3 regions of the Rhizobacter gummiphilus genome follow, and region 1 is predicted to be linked to each of the others. Evidence: predicted binding sites of a transcription regulator. Region 1 holds the regulator's gene; each other region holds the start of a gene.
What was found. The regulator HrcA, encoded in region 1, represses chaperone genes, less so after heat shock. The targets are predictions, from matches to a motif close to TTAGCACTCNNNNNNNNNGAGTGCTAA.

Region 2: a site for HrcA is predicted at 3,927-3,953, ahead of groES (co-chaperone GroES). Genes of this name have one in related genera too.
Region 3: a site for HrcA is predicted at 2,763-2,789, ahead of rpoH (RNA polymerase sigma factor RpoH). Genes of this name have one in related genera too.

Annotation. Positions count from the first base shown of each region.
Region 1 is NZ_CP015118.1:1,110,869-1,116,757, reverse strand. Features, by position in the region: gene A4W93_RS05090 (flagellar biosynthetic protein FliR) at 1-250, opposite strand, end outside; gene A4W93_RS05085 (flagellar biosynthetic protein FliQ) at 247-513, opposite strand; tRNA gene A4W93_RS05080 (tRNA-Ile) at 966-1,042, shown strand; gene A4W93_RS05075 (hypothetical protein) at 1,126-1,377, opposite strand; gene hrcA (heat-inducible transcriptional repressor HrcA) at 1,517-2,527, opposite strand; gene A4W93_RS05065 (NAD kinase) at 2,609-3,481, shown strand; gene recN (DNA repair protein RecN) at 3,482-5,176, shown strand; gene rapZ (RNase adapter RapZ) at 5,173-5,889, shown strand, end outside.
Region 2 is NZ_CP015118.1:5,496,871-5,502,759, forward strand. Features, by position in the region: gene A4W93_RS25120 (autotransporter outer membrane beta-barrel domain-containing protein) at 1-1,675, opposite strand, end outside; gene A4W93_RS25125 (M30 family zinc metallopeptidase) at 2,018-3,514, shown strand; gene groES (co-chaperone GroES) at 4,061-4,351, shown strand; gene groL (chaperonin GroEL) at 4,385-5,889, shown strand, end outside.
Region 3 is NZ_CP015118.1:5,214,186-5,220,074, reverse strand. Features, by position in the region: gene A4W93_RS23835 (COX15/CtaA family protein) at 1-125, shown strand, start outside; gene cyoE (heme o synthase) at 149-1,054, shown strand; gene A4W93_RS23825 (SCO family protein) at 1,065-1,670, shown strand; gene rpoH (RNA polymerase sigma factor RpoH) at 1,793-2,737, opposite strand; gene A4W93_RS23815 (translation initiation factor Sui1) at 3,009-3,353, shown strand; gene A4W93_RS23810 (CHASE domain-containing protein) at 3,366-5,889, opposite strand, start outside.

The sequences.
Region 1 (5,889 bases):
AGGAGGCCGACCAGCCCGCCGCCCCCGGTGCAAGGCTGCCCGGCAGGGACGGCGCGGCCAGCGCGGAGAGGAGGAAGACCAGCGCCACCCGGACCATCGCCGGCATGCCGTGGGACGAGAGCGCCGGCGACATTCCGAACGCGACGGAGAACCGCACGGACAGGAGCAGGACTGCGAGCAGGCCAGTGTCCACACCGACGCCCAGGATGGACGCGGCGATGCCGGCCATGGCGTCGTTGCCGCCCGTCATGCGAGGCTCCCGAGGCGCGCGAGCAGATTGCCCGCGTACGAGGTGAGCCGGTTCAGCATCCACGGTCCCAGCAGGATCAGGGCGCCCACGAACAGCACGAGCTTCGGCACGAACGCGACCGAGGGATCCTGGACCTGGGTGACGACCTGGAGCACGCTGACGACGAGACCCACGACGAGGATCACGGCCAGCAGCGGAGCGCAGAGCAAAAGCCCCAGCTTGAACAGGTCGGAGAGAAGCTGGAGGGCGGTGTCGGGCGTCATGTGCGAGCCACGCCACGGGTGGCCGCGTCCACGTTCGCACGTGAACCGTCCGAATGCCTCCTTTGGCGGAGACGCGCCCCTCCATTCCGCATCGAAGCCGATGCGCCACACGCTGCCGATCTCATACTGCAAGCCCGGTGATTACACGAAGGTCGATGCCTTCTTTTTGCGGGGCTTACCGAATCGGTCAAGCCCTCCCTGGCCGCGATTCTACACAAATCCGTTTTGCGCCGTACCGATCGAAGTAAAACCGGTTCCACGGCGTGACGTGTGTCGCGCACTTCGCCTGCACGTCAAAACTGTCGACGGCGTTTCACCAGAGCGGGCGCACACCGCAAGCCTGCCCGCCGGTGGGTCGCGGACCCGCGCGGCGTCTTCGCGCCACGATCCCGGTACGCCTCGTGCCCGAGGCGATGCGACCGACCCTCAGCGTTAAGATGCCGGGTTGCCCGGGGCCGGAAGCTTAAGCGGTATAAGCAGACGACTCATAATCGTTCGACAGTGGGTTCGAGTCCCACCCGGCCTACCAACCTGGCCTGCAGCTCCACGGCAATCCGACGCCGTTCTCCGCCGGAGTTGACAGGCGGGTCGTTCCGAAGCGGCTTCGACCGCTCAATTCACCGCCTCCTTCGCCGCCGCCTTGGCCTTCTTGCCATGCCGCTTCGCCTTGGCCTTGTGCACATCGGCCTTGGCATCGTGCACGCTGCTCTTCGGCTCGTCGGTGACCACGCTCTTGGTCTCCTCGACGCCGCGCTTGGCCGTCTCGGCAGTTGCCTTGCCGGCTTCCTTCACGGCGGTGCCGGCCTGCGCGAAGGCGAGGCTGCTCATCATCACCAGGGCGAGGGTGGAAACGAGTTTCTTCATGGGGATCTCCTCGAAACGATGCGGACGATGCCGCGACGGTCTCAAGGATGCCGATGCGCCGCGTGCAAGGCCGTAGGCCGTGCCAGGAGCGAGGTGTCGGACGGCGATGGCGGGTGCCGTAGGCCGAGGCCTGCGGCCCTTACTTCGTGCTCAGCGCATTGCTCACCAGCCGCGACGTGATGTCCACGATCTGGATCATCCGGTCGTACGCCATGCGCGTCGGGCCGATGACCCCGAGCGTGCCGACGATCTGCCCGTTGACCTCGTAGGGAGCGGACACCACCGACAGTTCCTCGAACGGCACCACGCGGCTCTCGCCGCCGATGTAGATGCGCACGCCCTCGGCGCGGCTCGAGACGTCGAGCAGGCGCATCAGCTGGGTCTTCTGTTCGAAGAGGTCGAACAGCTTGCGCAGCGAGCCCATGTCGCTCGAGAAGTCCTGCACCGTGAGCAGGTTGCGTTCACCGGAGATGACGACCTGTTCCTGCTGGTCGTCGGCCTCGGTGCCGGCGGCCACGGCCGCCTGCATCAGCGTGGCGATTTCGCCGCGCAGGGCGTCGACCTCGGTCTTGAGGCGCTCGCGCACCTGCTCGATGGACAGGCCGGCGTATTGCGCGGTGAGGAAATTGCTGGCTTCCTGGAGCTGGCCCTGCGTGTAGTCCTGGGCGGTGAGGATGACGCGGTTCTGCACGTCGCCGTCGGGGGTGACCAGGATCACGAGGATGCGGCGCTCGGACAGGCGCAGGAACTCGATGTGGTGGAACACGCCCACCTTGCGCGGCGCGGTGACCACGCCCACGAAGTTCGACAGGTTCGACAGCAGGTGCGCGGCGCTGGCGATCACGCGCTGGGGCTGGTCGGGGTGGATCTGCGGGGCGTCGGGCCCCGGGCCCAGGTCGCGCGGCTGCGCGGTGAGCATGGTGTCCACGAAGATGCGGTAGCCGCGGGCGGTGGGGATGCGGCCGGCGCTCGTGTGGGGGCTGGCGATCAGGCCCAGGTCTTCCAGGTCGGCCATCACGTTGCGGATGGTGGCCGGGGACAGGTCCAGGCCGGAGGCCCGGGAGAGCGTGCGCGAGCCGACGGGTTGCCCGTCGGCGATGTAGCGCTCCACCAGCGCTTTCAGCAGGGTCTTGGCACGCTCGTCCAGCATGAAAGTGATTGTAGGCCGGGGCCGGATCGGGGCCGGTTTCCCGGGGTGGCGCCGTCATGTTGCTGTGGTGTAATTCTGAGCATGTCTTCACGCTTCCGTCATGCCGCACTCGTGGGCAAGTACCAGGCCCGTGGCATCCAGGGGCCGCTGGAGGAAATCGCCCAGTTCCTGGTCCGCCAGGGGCTCGACGTGTCCCTCGAGCGCGACACCGCGCTGAACACGGGCATCACGGACTACAACGCCCTCACCCACGCCGAGATGGGCCGCGAATGCGACATCGCCATCGTGGTGGGCGGCGACGGCACCATGCTCGGCAGCGCCCGCCAGCTGGCCCAGTTCGGGCTGCCGCTGGTCGGCATCAACCAGGGGCGCCTCGGCTTCATCACCGACGTGCCCATCGGCCACTTCGCCGATGCCCTCGCCCCCATGATCGCAGGCGACTACGAAGAGGAACGCCGCACCATGCTCGAAGGCGGCGTGTGGCGCGACGAACGCCTGATCTTCGACGGCTTCGGCGTGAACGACGTGGTCGTGAGCCGCGGCCCCACGTCGTCGATGATCGAGCTGAAGGTCACCATCGGCGACGAGTTCGTGGGCAACTTCCGCGCGGACGGCCTGATCGTCGCGTCGCCCACCGGCTCCACCGCGTACGCGCTGTCGGCCGGCGGCCCCATCCTGCACCCGGGCATCGCGGCCTGGGTGATGGCGCCCATCGCCCCGCACGACCTGTCGAACCGCCCCATCGTGCTGCCCGACGTGGGCCGCATCAGCATCGAGGTGGCCCAGGGCCGCGACGCCAGCGTCAACTTCGACATGCAGGGCATGGCCAGCCTGCTGCCGGGCGACCGCATCACGGTCGCGCGCTCGTCGCACCAGGTGCGATTCCTTCACCCACTGGGCTGGAGCTACTACGCCACGCTCCGCCGAAAACTCCACTGGAACACCGGAGTCTGAATGCTTCGCCGCCTGGCCCTCCGCGACTTCGTCATCGTCACGTCCCTCGAGGTCGACCTCTCGGCCGGCTTCTCGGTGCTCACCGGTGAAACCGGCGCCGGCAAGTCCATCCTGATCGACGCCGTGCAGTTGGCCCTCGGCAGCCGCGGCGACGCCGGCGTGGTGCGGGAGGGTTCGGCCCGCGCCGAGATCACGGCCGAGTTCGACGCGCCCGCCAGCCTCGCCGGCTGGCTGGAGGACGCCGGCTTCGAGCCGGGCGACACGCTGCTGCTGCGCCGCGTCATCGACGCCCAGGGCAAGAGCCGCGCGTGGGTCAACGGCAGCCCCGCCACGGTGGCGCAGCTGCGCGAGGCGGCCGACCACCTCGTCGACATCCACGGCCAGCACGCGTGGCAGAGCCTCACGCGGCCGGCCTCCGTGCGCGGGCTGCTCGACGCCTACGCGGGCCTCGACACCGACGCCCTCGCCGCGGCGTGGTCGCGCTGGAAGGCCGCCACCGACGCGCTGGAACGCGCCCGCACGCAGCAGGCCGACCTGGAACGCGAACGCGAGCGACTGGCCTGGCAGATCAACGAGGTCGACAAGCTCGCCCCCGGCACCGACGAGTGGGACGAGCTCAACGCCGAACACTCGCGCCTGTCCAACGCCCAGGCCCTGATGGACGCGGCCCGCGTGGCGCTCGACGCCATCAGCGAGGCCGACCACAGCGCCGACAGCCTGACCGCCCGCGCCGCCGATGCCCTGCAGGACGTGGCCGAGTACGACCACCGCCTCGCCGAGGTGGCCGAGGTGCTGCAGAGCGCCCAGACGCAGTTGCAGGACGCCGCCCACACGCTCGGCAGCTACCTGAACCATGCCGACCTGGAGCCCGAGCGGTTGCAGGAACTCGACGACCGCCTGTCCGCGTGGATGGGCCTCGCGAAACGCTACCGCCGCACGCCGGCCGAGCTTCCCGCCACGCTGTCGGCGTGGAAGGACGAACTGCGCGCCCTCGACGCCGCGGCCGACCTGGCCGCGCTCGAAGCGGCGGTCAAGGACACGAAGGCCACGTTCGACTCCGAGGCGAAGCGGGTGTCGGGCGTGCGCCGCACCGCCGCGCCGAAGCTCAGCCACGCCGTCACCGCCGCGATGCAGCAGCTGGGCATGGCCGGCGGCGTGTTCGAGGTGGCGCTGCAGAAGCAGGACACGCCCCAGTCGCACGGTCTCGAATCGGCCGAGTTCCTGGTCGCCGGCCACGCCGGCAGCACGCCGCGCCCCATGGCCAAGGTGGCGTCGGGGGGCGAGCTGTCGCGCATCGCGCTCGCCATCGCCGTCACCACGAGCCAGCTCGCGCCCCATGGCGAAGCCGCGGGCACGCTGATCTTCGACGAAGTGGACGCGGGCGTGGGCGGTGCGGTGGCCGACACCGTGGGCCGCCTGATGAAGCAGCTGGGCCGCGACCGCCAGGTCATGGCGGTCACGCACCTGCCCCAGGTGGCCGCCTGCGCCGACCACCATTTCGTGGTGGCGAAGGCCGCGCACGAAGGCCGCACGCGCAGCGACATCACCCCCGTCCATGGGGAATCGCGCGTCGCCGAAATTGCCCGTATGCTGGGAGGTGAACGCCTGTCCAGCACGAGCCTCGCCCACGCGCAGGAACTGCTGTCCGTGGCCGCCGACGTCCCCACCACCGCCCGCGCACGCAAACGATCATGAACACCCCCGCTCCCGGAGCCCCCGACCCCGCAGCGCTCAACGAGGTGGTGCTCGTCACCGGCATCTCCGGGTCCGGCAAGTCGGTCGCGCTGCACGCGCTGGAAGACGCGGGCTTCTTCTGCGTCGACAACCTGCCGCCCGAGTTGCTGCGCGACTTCCTGCGACTCGAGCACGGCCGCTCGCAGCGCCGCGTCGCCATCGCGGTGGACGTGCGCAGCGCCGGTTCGCTGCCCCACCTGCTGCCGCTGATCGAGGAACTGCGGGGTGAAGGTGTGGTGATCCGCTCGGTGTTCCTCGACGCCGGCACGGACGCGCTGGTGCGCCGGTTCTCCGAGTCGCGCCGCCCGCACCCGCTGTCGCAGCAGGCCACGTCGCAGAGCCTCAACCGCCGCCGGGAAGACAAGGCGCCCGACGGCCACCGTGCCCTGTACGACGCCATCGAACTCGAACGCGAGCTGCTCGCCGAACTGCGCGAGATCTCCACCGTGGTCGACACCAGCCAGCTGCGCCCCGCCCAGCTGCGGCTGTGGATGCGCGACCTGGTGCAGGCCGGCAGCCTCGCCCTCACCCTCGTGTTCGAGTCGTTCGCGTTCAAGCACGGCGTGCCGCTCGACGCCGACTTCGTGTTCGACGTGCGCATCCTGCCGAACCCCTATTACATCCGTGAACTGCGTGCGCAGACGGGCCGCGACGACGGCGTGATCCAGTACCTC
Region 2 (5,889 bases), 2.0 Mb from region 1:
TGATGGTGGAGGGCGCGTTGTAGCTCTGCTGGGCCAGCACGCCGTGCGCCAGCGCCCCGCGTGTCTCGATGCCGATGTTGCTCGCGTCGATGGAGGCGACGAACCGGGTGCCGTCCTGCTCGACCACCGAGAACAGGCCGATCGAGCCCGCGCCCTCGGTGACGAGCGTGTTGCCCGACAGCGAGAGCGAACCCCCGTCGTCCGCGACACCGCCGATGGCGACCTGCCCGGTGGTGGTGACACGCGTGCCGTTCGCGACCAGCACGCCGCCCGGGTTCCGGGCCGCGAGGCCGATCGGGCGTCGGCCCTGGCCGTCGTCGTTGCCCGACGTGGTCACCGAACCACCCGTCAGCTCGACCCGGCCATCGAGGTCGGCGATCGCAGCCATCGCGTTGCCGTCGCCGGAGGTGGTGATGGCGGTGTTCGACAAGGTCACCGTCGCGCCGCCTCCCGCGGCCGTCACGGCGGTGGCATTGACACCTTGCGTGTTCACGGTGCCCCGCTCGACGGTCACCGCGGCGCCCGTCACGCTTCGGACTCCGTAGCCCGTGGCCACGGTGGTGCTCACGCCCACGTCCGTGAGGCCGATGCGGGAGCCCGCGCCCTCGGCGGAGATGGCGTTGCTGCCCGCCGACAGGACGCTGCCGCGCACGACTGTCGCCTCGCCGCCGCTCATGACGGTCACGCCGATGGAACGCGGGCCGCTGACGGAGACGGCCGTGTCAGTCAGGAAGACCTTCGAGCCGGCATCCTCCACCGAGGCCCCGTGCCCGAAGTTGCCGCCCGATGCGGTGATCGCGCTGCCCACGCCGTCCATCCGCACTGTCCCGCCGGTCACCGCTCGCACGCCGCCGGTCGGGTTCGACACGGTGCCCGCACCGGTGGTGACGAGCGTGCTGCCGGTGAGTGAAACCGACCCGCCGTTTTCGGCGCGGGCCGCGTTGGCCAGCGTCGCCGAGGTGCTGGCCGTGATGCCGGTCGCGTTGATCTGGCTGCCCGCGCCCGTCGCGATCAGCGCGTGGCTGCCGACCGGTGACGTGCCGGTGGTCTGGGCGCCCGACGTGGCGACCTGGGCGCCGTTGCCGAGCGTCACGTGCCCGCCGTCCTCGGCCGCGACACCGAACGCGCCGCGTGACGCGACCGAGACCGAGCCACCGGAGAAGCTCAGGCTGCTGCCGCTGCCGGACGCCAGCAGGCCCCGGTAGCCGGTGCCGTTGGTCTTTCCGTCGACGGTCACCTGCGTGTTGGTGAGCGTGATGGTGCCGCCCCCGAAGGCGCCCGCGCCCGTCACGCCCGCGGACGTGGTGGCCGTCGTCGGCCCGAGCGTGAGCGTCGCGCCGGTGGCGCGCACCTCGCTGCCAGCACCGGTCGCGCGCAGCCCCGTCTGCCCCGCGGCCTGCGCGGCGGTCGACGTGGTCCTGAGGGTGCTCCCGTCGAACGTGATGCGTCCGCCCGCCTCGGCGAGCGCCCCGGTGGTGTTGGCGTTGACGAGTTGGACCGTCGTGCCGCTGGCCGTCACCGTGCCCGCGGCGCCGGCCCGCAGGCCCACGGGGTTGGCCGTGTTCGCGGTGATGGTGGTTCCCGGCGTGACCGTGCAGGCCGAGCCGGTGGCGACGACCGGCGAGGGGCAGCCCTGCGCGGCTGCGTCCAGGGGCCCGCCGAAGAGCGCGGCCACGGCCGCCATCTGCAAGGCGTGTTGACTGAAACGGGGATCCCGACCCGTCTCGGCGATCCGCTCGCAGCGACGGGTCGGCAAGGCATTGGTTCTCATGCTCGCTCCCTTCTCGGCGTTCCGCACGCGGGGGAGTGGGTCCCCCGCGATGTGCCGACGGCCCCGTCGTCGAGGGCGGGGAGGCGGAGCTTAGCCCCCGGCGGAACGGGTTCCAATTGCCCTTTGGTGCAGGCGATTTACGTCGACTCCGTCACGGCCCGGGGCGAACAGGCGGTAAATCACACCCCAATCCGTTCGACCGGCACCGGGACCTTGAGGCAAGCTCCTGGGTCCTGCTCGTCCGTGATGCCGTTCTTGATCGTGTCGTTCGTTCCACCGCGCCTCTTATTCCGTTCGCTGCTGTTCTCGTGTGTCGTGCTGCTGGGCTGCGGCGGCGGCGGCGATGGCGGCGCTCCCGAGCCGGAGCGGCGCACCAGCGCGGTGTCACCCGCCTGCGAGGGCTGCGGCGCCGTGTCGCCGGACACCTACTCGGGCAGCGGCCTCGGCGTCTGGAGCCACCGGAACGATGGTGTGGTGGACACCGACGTGCCCGTCTACATTACCGGCGTCGGCGGCCGCGACGTGTCGCTCGTGTTCACGCGAGACACCACCACCACGTCCGTTGCATCGACCGGCGCCGTCGCGGCGACTCCCGCGCCTGCGGTGCGTTCCCTGGCCGAGGGTCCGGCGCCCGCCATCGGCACGCCGCGCACCTGGCGGCACAACGACAACTCCGACCGTTCGACGCGGCTTGCCGGTTCACGCCTCGCCAGGGACGGCACGCGGGTCGACCTGTGGGTGGAGGAGGGGCAGGCGGGTGACGGCAAGGTGTCCGCCGCCATCGTCGAATCGCTGCTGTCCGCCTATGCCGACACCCTCCACGACGCGCTGATCGAACTCGGGGGGCCGCTGTGGGGCCCCCACGTCTACGACGGCGGCATGCTGCCCGACGAGCCCCGCCCCGTCGACATCGTGCTGCTCGACTTCAAGGCCTCCGGCAACCAGCCGCGGGCCTACTTCTGGGCGCGCAACAACTACCTGAAGGCGTTCGCGCCCGACAGCAACGAGGCGCTGGCCGTTTTCCTGGACGCCGGCAGCACGTACGCGTCGGCGCGCGGACTCGCGTGGGCGCGCAGCAACCTAGCGCACGAGATGCTGCACCTGCAGAACTTCTACCGCCGCCAGGTGAGCTCGGCGTTCCGGGACACCTACCCCGTGTGGCTCGAGGAAATGACCGCGATGGTGTTCGAGGACATCGTCACGGCCCGGCTCGGCGGCACGTACAGCAGCCTCCGGGACGGCCGCCTGCCGAGCTACCTGGCCGGCAACGCGAACTGCGCCTGGATGAACTTCACGGCGGTCGAAGGAGGTTGCGACCCTTACGCAGCAACGGGCCTGTTCGGCGCCTACCTCTTGCGCCAGTTCGGCGTCGCTTGGTTCAGCGACGTGCTGCACCGCGGCGGGAACGACGGCATCACGGTGGTCGAAGGCGCGATGCGCGCCGTCGCACCCTCCAGCGACTTCGCCACGGCCTACCGGCGCTTCGCCGCGTCCGTGTCTTCGCTGGTGCAGTCCGCGTCGGCCCCTCCGGGCTACGGGTTCCCGGCTCGGCAGGACGCGCGGTGGGGCCTGGTGACCATCGAACCGCGCGACATGGCGCGCTACCGGATGGTTCCCGCGTCCCTGCCCGCGACGATTGCGGAATGGGGCAGCACGGTGCTCAAGCGTCAGCCGGATCGCGGCGTGTACTCGGACCTCGTCCGCGTTCCTCCGGGACTGACCCTCACCGTGGTGGTCCAGTAGGCGTCCCCCTCGGGCGCACGCCGCCAGCACGAACTCGCGATCTTCGAGGCTGTCGACAACGACTAGAACATGTTTCACCGCGGGGCGACTCTCAACCGACTACGGATGGGGGCATTGTCAAGTGAGTTTTCTCCCTCCGGTGTGGCTGCTGCCATTGCCCCCGCCATGCGGCCGTTCAACGCCAAGTGAGAAAAGCTCAGGACTTGGTGAGAACCGCCAACTGCCCACGCGCAGGGGCCGTGAGTTCCATTGTTAGTGAGAAAAATTCCAAACTCACTGAGAACCGACAGAGGGTCCCGCTGCAAACCCAGCACTTGAACCCACCCCATCCGGCCCAACTTCAGCAAGCTCTGGCCCGAAGCCAGCAGCCCGGGTCTTGCCAGCCGACCTCGGCTCCCTATAATCCGCTCTGCTAGCACTCGACCCGGTCGAGTGCCAACAGTGGTCCGAACCCCATCGATGCGGACTGCTGGAGATTCGTCAGTGATCGCCAACTAGCGATTTCTGCCCCGCAGAAGTTCGATACCGAGTCATCAAGGAGATGCTATGAAACTTCGTCCGTTGCACGACCGCGTGGTCGTCAAGCGCCTGGAACAAGAAACCAAGACCGCTTCCGGCATCGTGATCCCCGACGCCGCCGCTGAAAAGCCGGACCAGGGTGAAGTCATCGCCATCGGCACCGGCAAGCGCAACGACAAGGGCGAATTCGTCGCCCTGAGCGTCAAGGTCGGTGACCGCGTGCTGTTCGGCAAGTACAGCGGCCAGACCGTCAAGGTCGACGGCGACGAGCTGCTCGTGATGCGCGAAGAAGACCTCTTCGCCGTCGTCGAGAAGTAATCCCCCGCCCCCACAGAATTCGGAGAAATCAACATGGCAGCAAAAGACGTTGTCTTCGGCGGCGAAGCCCGCGCACGCATGGTCGAGGGCGTGAACATCCTCGCCAACGCCGTCAAGGTGACCCTGGGCCCGAAGGGCCGCAACGTGGTGCTCGAGCGTTCGTTCGGCGCCCCCACCGTCACGAAGGACGGTGTGTCGGTCGCGAAGGAAGTCGAGCTCAAGGACAAGCTCCAGAACATGGGCGCCCAGATGGTCAAGGAAGTCGCTTCCAAGACCAGCGACAACGCCGGTGACGGCACCACGACCGCCACGGTGCTGGCTCAAGCCATCGTCCGCGAAGGCATGAAGTACGTGGCCGCCGGCATGAACCCGATGGACCTGAAGCGCGGCATCGACAAGGCCGTCACGGCCCTGGTCGCCGAGCTGAAGAAGGCCTCGAAGGCCACCACCACGTCGAAGGAAATCGCTCAAGTCGGCTCGATCTCGGCCAACAGCGATGAATCCATCGGCAAGATCATCGCCGACGCGATGGACAAGGTGGGCAAGGAAGGCGTGATCACCGTCGAAGACGGCAAGTCGCTCGACAGCGAACTCGACGTCGTCGAAGGCATGCAGTTCGATCGCGGCTACCTGTCGCCGTACTTCATCAACAACCCGGAAAAGCAATCGGCGCTGCTGGACAACCCGTTTGTCCTGCTCTTCGACAAGAAGATCAGCAACATCCGTGACCTGCTGCCGGTGCTGGAGCAAGTGGCCAAGGCCGGCCGTCCGCTGCTGATCATCGCTGAAGAAGTCGAAGGCGAAGCGCTGGCGACCCTGGTGGTCAACACGATCCGCGGCATCCTGAAGGTTGTCGCCGTCAAGGCCCCTGGCTTCGGCGACCGCCGCAAGGCCATGCTCGAAGACATCGCCATCCTGACGGGCGGCAAGGTCATCGCCGAAGAAGTCGGCCTGACCCTCGAGAAGGTCACGCTGGCCGACCTCGGCCAGGCCAAGCGCGTCGAAGTGGGCAAGGAAAACACCACGATCATCGACGGTGCCGGCGCTGCTGCCGACATCGAAGCCCGCGTCAAGCAAGTGCGCGTGCAGATCGAGGAAGCCACGAGCGACTACGACCGTGAGAAGCTGCAAGAGCGCGTGGCCAAGCTGGCCGGCGGTGTTGCCGTGATCAAGGTCGGCGCTGCCACCGAAGTCGAAATGAAGGAAAAGAAGGCCCGCGTCGAAGACGCCCTGCACGCCACGCGTGCGGCGGTGGAAGAAGGCATCGTGGCCGGTGGTGGCGTGGCCCTGCTGCGCGCCAAGCAATCGGCTGGCGCCATCAAGGGTGACAACCCCGACCAGGAAGCCGGCATCAAGCTGGTCCTGCGCGCCATCGAAGCACCGCTGCGCGAGATCGTCGCCAACGCCGGTGGCGAAGCCAGCGTGGTCGTCAATGCCGTCCTGGGCGGCAAGGGCAACTACGGCTTCAACGCCGCCAACGACACGTACGGCGACATGATCGAAATGGGCATCCTGGATCCCACGAAGGTCACCCGCAC
Region 3 (5,889 bases), 2.3 Mb from region 1:
GCAACGTGGTGCTCGGCTGGCCGCTGCTCGCGGCGCTGGCGCACACCGGGGGCGCCGCGGCCTTGCTCACGCTGATGGCCGCGATGATCACCCGCGCCCATCAGGCGGATCGCGCCGGCACGTAAAATCACGGGTCCAGCCGTCCGCCATGTCCAACACCTTGTCCACCCCCCTGGCCGCTCCCTCGATGTCGCGCCTGCGCCAGTTCAACGCGCTCACCAAGCCGCGTGTCGTGCAGCTGATCGTGTTCTGCGCGGTCATCGGCATGCTGCTCGCCGAACCGGGCGTGCCCGACTGGCGCCTCGCGGTGCCGGCGGCGGTGGGCATCTGGCTCGTCGCGTCGGCCGCCGCCGCATTCAACTGCCTGGTGGAGCAGCGCATCGACGCGAAGATGGCGCGCACCGCGTGGCGCCCCACCGCGAAGGGCGAACTCACCAACACCCAGACGCTGCTGTTCTCGACCGTGCTGTGTGCGGTGGGCAGCGTGATGCTGTACGTGCTGGTGAACCCGATCACGATGTGGCTCACGTTCGCCACGTTCGTGGGCTACGCGGTCATCTACACCGTGGTGCTCAAGCCGGCCACGCCCCAGAACATCGTGATCGGCGGCGCCTCGGGCGCGATGCCGCCGGTGCTCGGCTGGGCGGCCATGCGCGGCGAGGTGGGTCCCGAGGCGCTGATGCTGTGCCTGATCATCTTCCTGTGGACGCCGCCGCACTTCTGGGCGCTGGCGCTGTACCGCGTCGAGGACTACCGCAAGGCCGGCCTGCCGATGCTGCCCGTCACGCACGGCAACGAGTTCACGCGGCTGCAGATCCTGCTCTACACGCTGGTGCTGTTCGCTTCCACGCTGCTGCCGTTCATCTTCGGCATGAGCGGCTGGCTGTACCTGGCCGCGGCCGTGGTGCTGGGCGCGGGTTTCATCGGCTACGCCTGGAAACTCTGGCGCTCGTACTCGGACGCGCTGGCCCGCAAGACCTTCCGCTTCTCGCTCTGGCACCTGTCGCTGCTCTTCGCGGCGCTGCTGGTCGACCACTACCTGCTCCTGCTCTGAGGACTCACCGATGCGCCGCCGCCCGCTGTTGACGATCGCCGCCCTGTCGGCCCTGGTGCTCGCCACCGGCTGCGACAAGCTGATGCCGGCCAAGCCGGCGAACTACAACGCGGTCGACATCACCGGCGCGGCCTACGGCAAGGCGCTGTCGCTGACGGATGCCGAGGGCCGCACCCGCACGCTGGCCGACTTCGGCGGCAAGTACGTCGTGGTGTTCTTCGGCTTCACGCAGTGCCCCGACGTGTGCCCCGGCACGCTCGCCGAGCTGGCGCAGGTGAAGAAGGCGTTGGGCCCGGACGGCGACAAGGTGCAGGGCGTGTTCATCACGGTGGACCCGGACCGCGACACCGCCGAGGTGCTCAAGGGCTACGTCACCGCGTTCGACCCGAGCTTCGTCGCGCTGCGCGGCACGCCCGAGCAGGTCGCCGCGGTGGCCAAGGACTTCAAGGTGTTCTACCAGAAGGTGCCGGGCAAGGAGCCGGGCAGCTACACGATGGACCACACGGCGGGGTCGTACGTGTTCGACACGAAGGGGAACGTGCGGCTGTTCACCCGGTATGGCACCGGGGCCGACGCGTTGACGTCGGATCTGAAGCAGCTGATGAAGGCGGGCTGAGGACGTTCAGCCGCCCGGTGCTTCGAGGAAGCCCAGGGCCCCGGCCTTCGCCGGGGTGACACCTGGTTGTCTTTTCACCCGTCATCCCGGCGAAGGCCGGGACCCTGGGCAGTCGCCGACGCTCAGACCGTCAAAGCCTTGCGCATCTTCTTCATGGCTGCGACTTCGATCTGGCGAATGCGCTCGGCACTGACGCCGTACTCACCCGCCAGCTCGTGCAGCGTCAAGCCACCCGAGCTGTCGTCGTTGACCTTCAACCAGCGCTCTTCCACGATCCGGCGGCTGCGCGGGTCGAGGGTGTCGAGGGCCTGCTGGATGCCGTCGCCGGCCAGCCAGTCGCGACGCTGAGCCTCGATGACACGCGTGGGCTCCTGGCTGTCGTCGGCCAGGTACGCGATGGGCGCGTAGGACTGCTCCTCCGCATCGTCGTTCTGCGGTTCGAGGGCGATGTCACCGCCGGACAGGCGGGTTTCCATCTCGAGCACCTCTTCGCGCTTGACGTTCAGGTCGCGCGCGACGGCATCCACCTCGCCCTGCGTGAGCGTGGCGCGGTGCGTGGTGCCTTCGGCGCCGTCTTCCTTCAGGCGCTGCTTCATCGAGCGCAGGTTGAAGAACAGCTTGCGCTGGGCCTTGGTGGTGGCCACCTTGACCATGCGCCAGTTCTTCAGGATGTACTCGTGGATCTCGGCCTTGATCCAGTGCATGGCGTAGCTGACCAGGCGGACGTTCTGGTCCGGGTCGAAACGCTTCACCGCCTTCATCAGGCCGACGTTGCCCTCCTGGATCAGGTCGCCGTGCGGCAGCCCGTAGCCCAGGTACTGGCGGGAGATGGAAACGACGAGGCGCAGGTGCGACAGCACCAGCATCCCGGCGGATTCGACGTCACCTTCGGCACGAAGGCGGCGGGCGGCCGTGGCCTCTTCGTCCTGCGTCAGCAGGGGCAGGCGGTTGACGGCGGAAATGTACGCATCGAGGTTGCCCAGGGAGGGCACCAGCGCCCAGGGGTCGCGCACCGCGACGGCGCGGGCGACGGGGGCCATGGGCATGTTCATGGAAGCAGCAGACATCCGGGAACTCCTTTTCATCGGCATATTAGCACTCGCGGTGTCTGAGTGCTGACGGCCCGAAAAGTTCCGCCGGAACGTGAGTGACAACTCTCTCCGAGATCGCCTGCTGTCGTGGCGTCTGGTGCGAGCGGGGTGGTCCGTTTGCATTTCTTTGCTCCGACACGGCTCCTCCGGAGCCTCCTCGACCATCCTGCGCGCCGGTGCGGGCAGCGCCTACCCCCAGGCCACCGCGATCCGGCGTCAGCGCCTTCCGACACGCGACAATCCCCCCATGAGCCTCGTCTACTCCACCGATGCCGGCCGCATGTGTCCCACGTGCCGCCAGCCCGCCTCCGCCTGCACCTGCAAGGCGGCCGCCGCCGTCTCCACGTTCCCGGACGGCGCCGTGCGGGTCTCGCGCGAAACCAAGGGCCGGGCCGGCAAGGGCGTGACGCTGGTCAAGGGCCTGGGCCTTGCCGAACCGGAGCTGACGGCCTGGGCGAAGGCGATGAAGGCGACCTGTGGGACCGGCGGCACGGTCAAGGACGGCGTGGTCGAACTGCAGGGCGACCACGTGGTGCTGGTGATGGACAAGCTGAAGCAGCAGGGCCGCACCGTCAAGCGCACCGGGGGCTGACCGCGCGGGACCTCAGCCGAACTTGGTCTCGGCGTCCTCGAGCACCGCGTCCACCACCGCCAGCAGTTCGGACACGCTGATCGGCTTCGTCAGGTACTGCTGCGCGCCCGCCTGGATCGCGGCCTCGATCTGGGACGCCAGCGCGTCGGCCGAGACCGCGACCACCGGGATGTCCGCCGTGGACGGGTCGGACTTCAGGTGGCGCAGCAGTTCCAGCCCGTCGATGTCGGGCAGGTGCATGTCGAGCAGGATCAGGTCGGGGCGGTCGGCCCGGATCGAGGCCAACCCGTCGAGCCCGGTGATGGACACGTCGAGGCGCACCTGCGGCCGGCGCGAGAGCACCCCGCGCATCACCTCGACGTTCGTCTCGTTGTCCTCGACGTAGTGGACCACCCGCTGGTGGTAGTCGCTGATGGAGGGACGCGACGGTTCGGCGTCGAGCGGGCGCTCGGTGACCTCGCCCGCGCGGGGCAGGGTCAGGATGAACGACGAGCCTTCGCCGGCCACGCTGCGGGCCCGCAGCGACCCGCCCATCAGCTCGGCCAGCCGCTGGCTGATGACGAGGCCGATGCCGGTGCCCTCCTGGCCCGAACGCTCGCGGCCGAGGCGGTTGAACGGCTGGAACAACTGAGACAGCTGCTCTTCCGTCATGCCGAGGCCGGTGTCGGTGACGGTGATCTCGATGCTGTCTCGGTGCAGCAGGCGGGCGGCGATGTGGATGCGGCCGCTGTCCGCGTTGTACTTGACCGCGTTGCTCAGCAGGTTCGTGAGGATCTGCTTGACGCGCGTGGCGTCGCCCTTGAGCCGCGTGACGTGTTCGGGGATGTCCTGCGTGACGACGATGTCGCGGCGCTGCGCGTCGCGCTCCACCAGCGCGAGGGTGGCGGCGAGGAGCTCCGCCAGGTCGAGCGTCTGCACCTGCAGGCTCAGCGTGCCGGATTCGATGCGCGACAGGTCGAGCACGTCGTTGATCATGTCGAGCAGGTGCCAGCCGGCACCCTGGATCTGCGCGACCCACGGGCGCTGCACCGCGGGCAGCGGGTGCGTCTGGTCGAGTTCGAGCAACTGCGCGAAGCCGAGCATCGCGTTCAGCGGCGTGCGCAGCTCGTGGCTCATGCGCGAGAGGAACTCGCTCTTCGCGAGGTTGGCCGCCTCGGCGAGGGACCGCGCGCGTTCGGCCTCGGCGAGCTTCAGGTGTTCGGTGATGTCTTCCACGACGCCCACGATGCGGTACGGCTCCCCCGACGGCAGGCGGAGCAGCGACACCACCGCCTGCACCCACACGATGCGGCCGTCGCGCGTGACGTAGCGGGCCTGGCGCCGGAACATCGGGATGTCGCCGCGCACCAGCTGCTGCGTCAGCTCGATCTCCTGCACGCGGTCTTCCGGGTGGATGACGTGCGACTGGTTGAGCTGGGCGAGGTCGTCGCTGGCGTACCCCGTCAGCTCGCAGAAACGCGGGTTGACCTGCTTGATGTTGCCGCGCAGGTCCGTGTAGACCACGCCGATGGGCACGTGGTTCAGGATGTTGCGGAAGCGCTGCTCGCTCTCGCGCAGCTCGGCCTCGGTGCGCTCGCGTTCGACGATCTCTCGCTGCAGCGCGAGCGTGCGTTCCTTCACCGCCGTCTCGATGCGGCGGGCCCGGCCGGTGACCGTGAGCAGCAGCGTGCCGAGCATCGCGGTGGCCAGCAGGCCGATCACCGAGAAGAGCAGCGCGTTGCGGGCGCGCGCGTCGGGCATGTCGTTGCGCGTGGCGAGCACGCGCAGGTTCCACTTGCGGTCGGCGAAGCCGAGCGCGCGGGTGAACGACAGGTCGCTCGCCTCGGTGTCGCAGCCCGGCGGGCCGGCGAGCACGCGCCGCACGGCCACGGTGTCGGTGTCGATGATGCAGATGCGCAGGTAGGGCGGCAGTGTCTTGCGGAAGGCGGCGAGCGCGTCGTCCATGCGCACGGTGACGAACACCACCCCCTGCACCGCCTCGACCCGCTCCGAGGGTGAGCGGGGCGTGCCCTTGTAGATGGCCTGGTAGATCACGACGGCGGCCTGCGAGCCCGTCTCCTGCGTCACGCGGAAGCCGGCTGTCGCCGCGGGGCTGTCGGTGCGGATCGCGATGTCCACGGCCGCGCGGGCGGCGGGGATCGAGCGTGTGTTGACCCCGAGCGCCGCGGCGTTGCCGCGCATCGGCTCGATGTAGCGGATCACCACCATGCGGTCGTCGTCGCGCACCGGGAAGGTGGAGTCGGCGCGGTCGAACACCTTGAAGCCGGGCAGGTCGTAGGCGGCGACGCTGGCCTGGTAGTCGGCCGACTGGCCGCGCCGGATCACCTCGCTCCAGCCCATCGCATGGAGGTGGCTGTCGGGGCTGACCCAGGCCGCGACGGCGCGGCGCATCTCCTCGCGGGTCACGCTCTCCGAGGCGATGAACACGCCGCGCAGCGCTTCCAGTGCGTGCATGGGGAACTCGAGTTGCGAGGACAGGTTCGACGTGGCGTGCAGCGCATCGCGCTCGAAGGCGGTCTGCACCCGCGACTGCTCC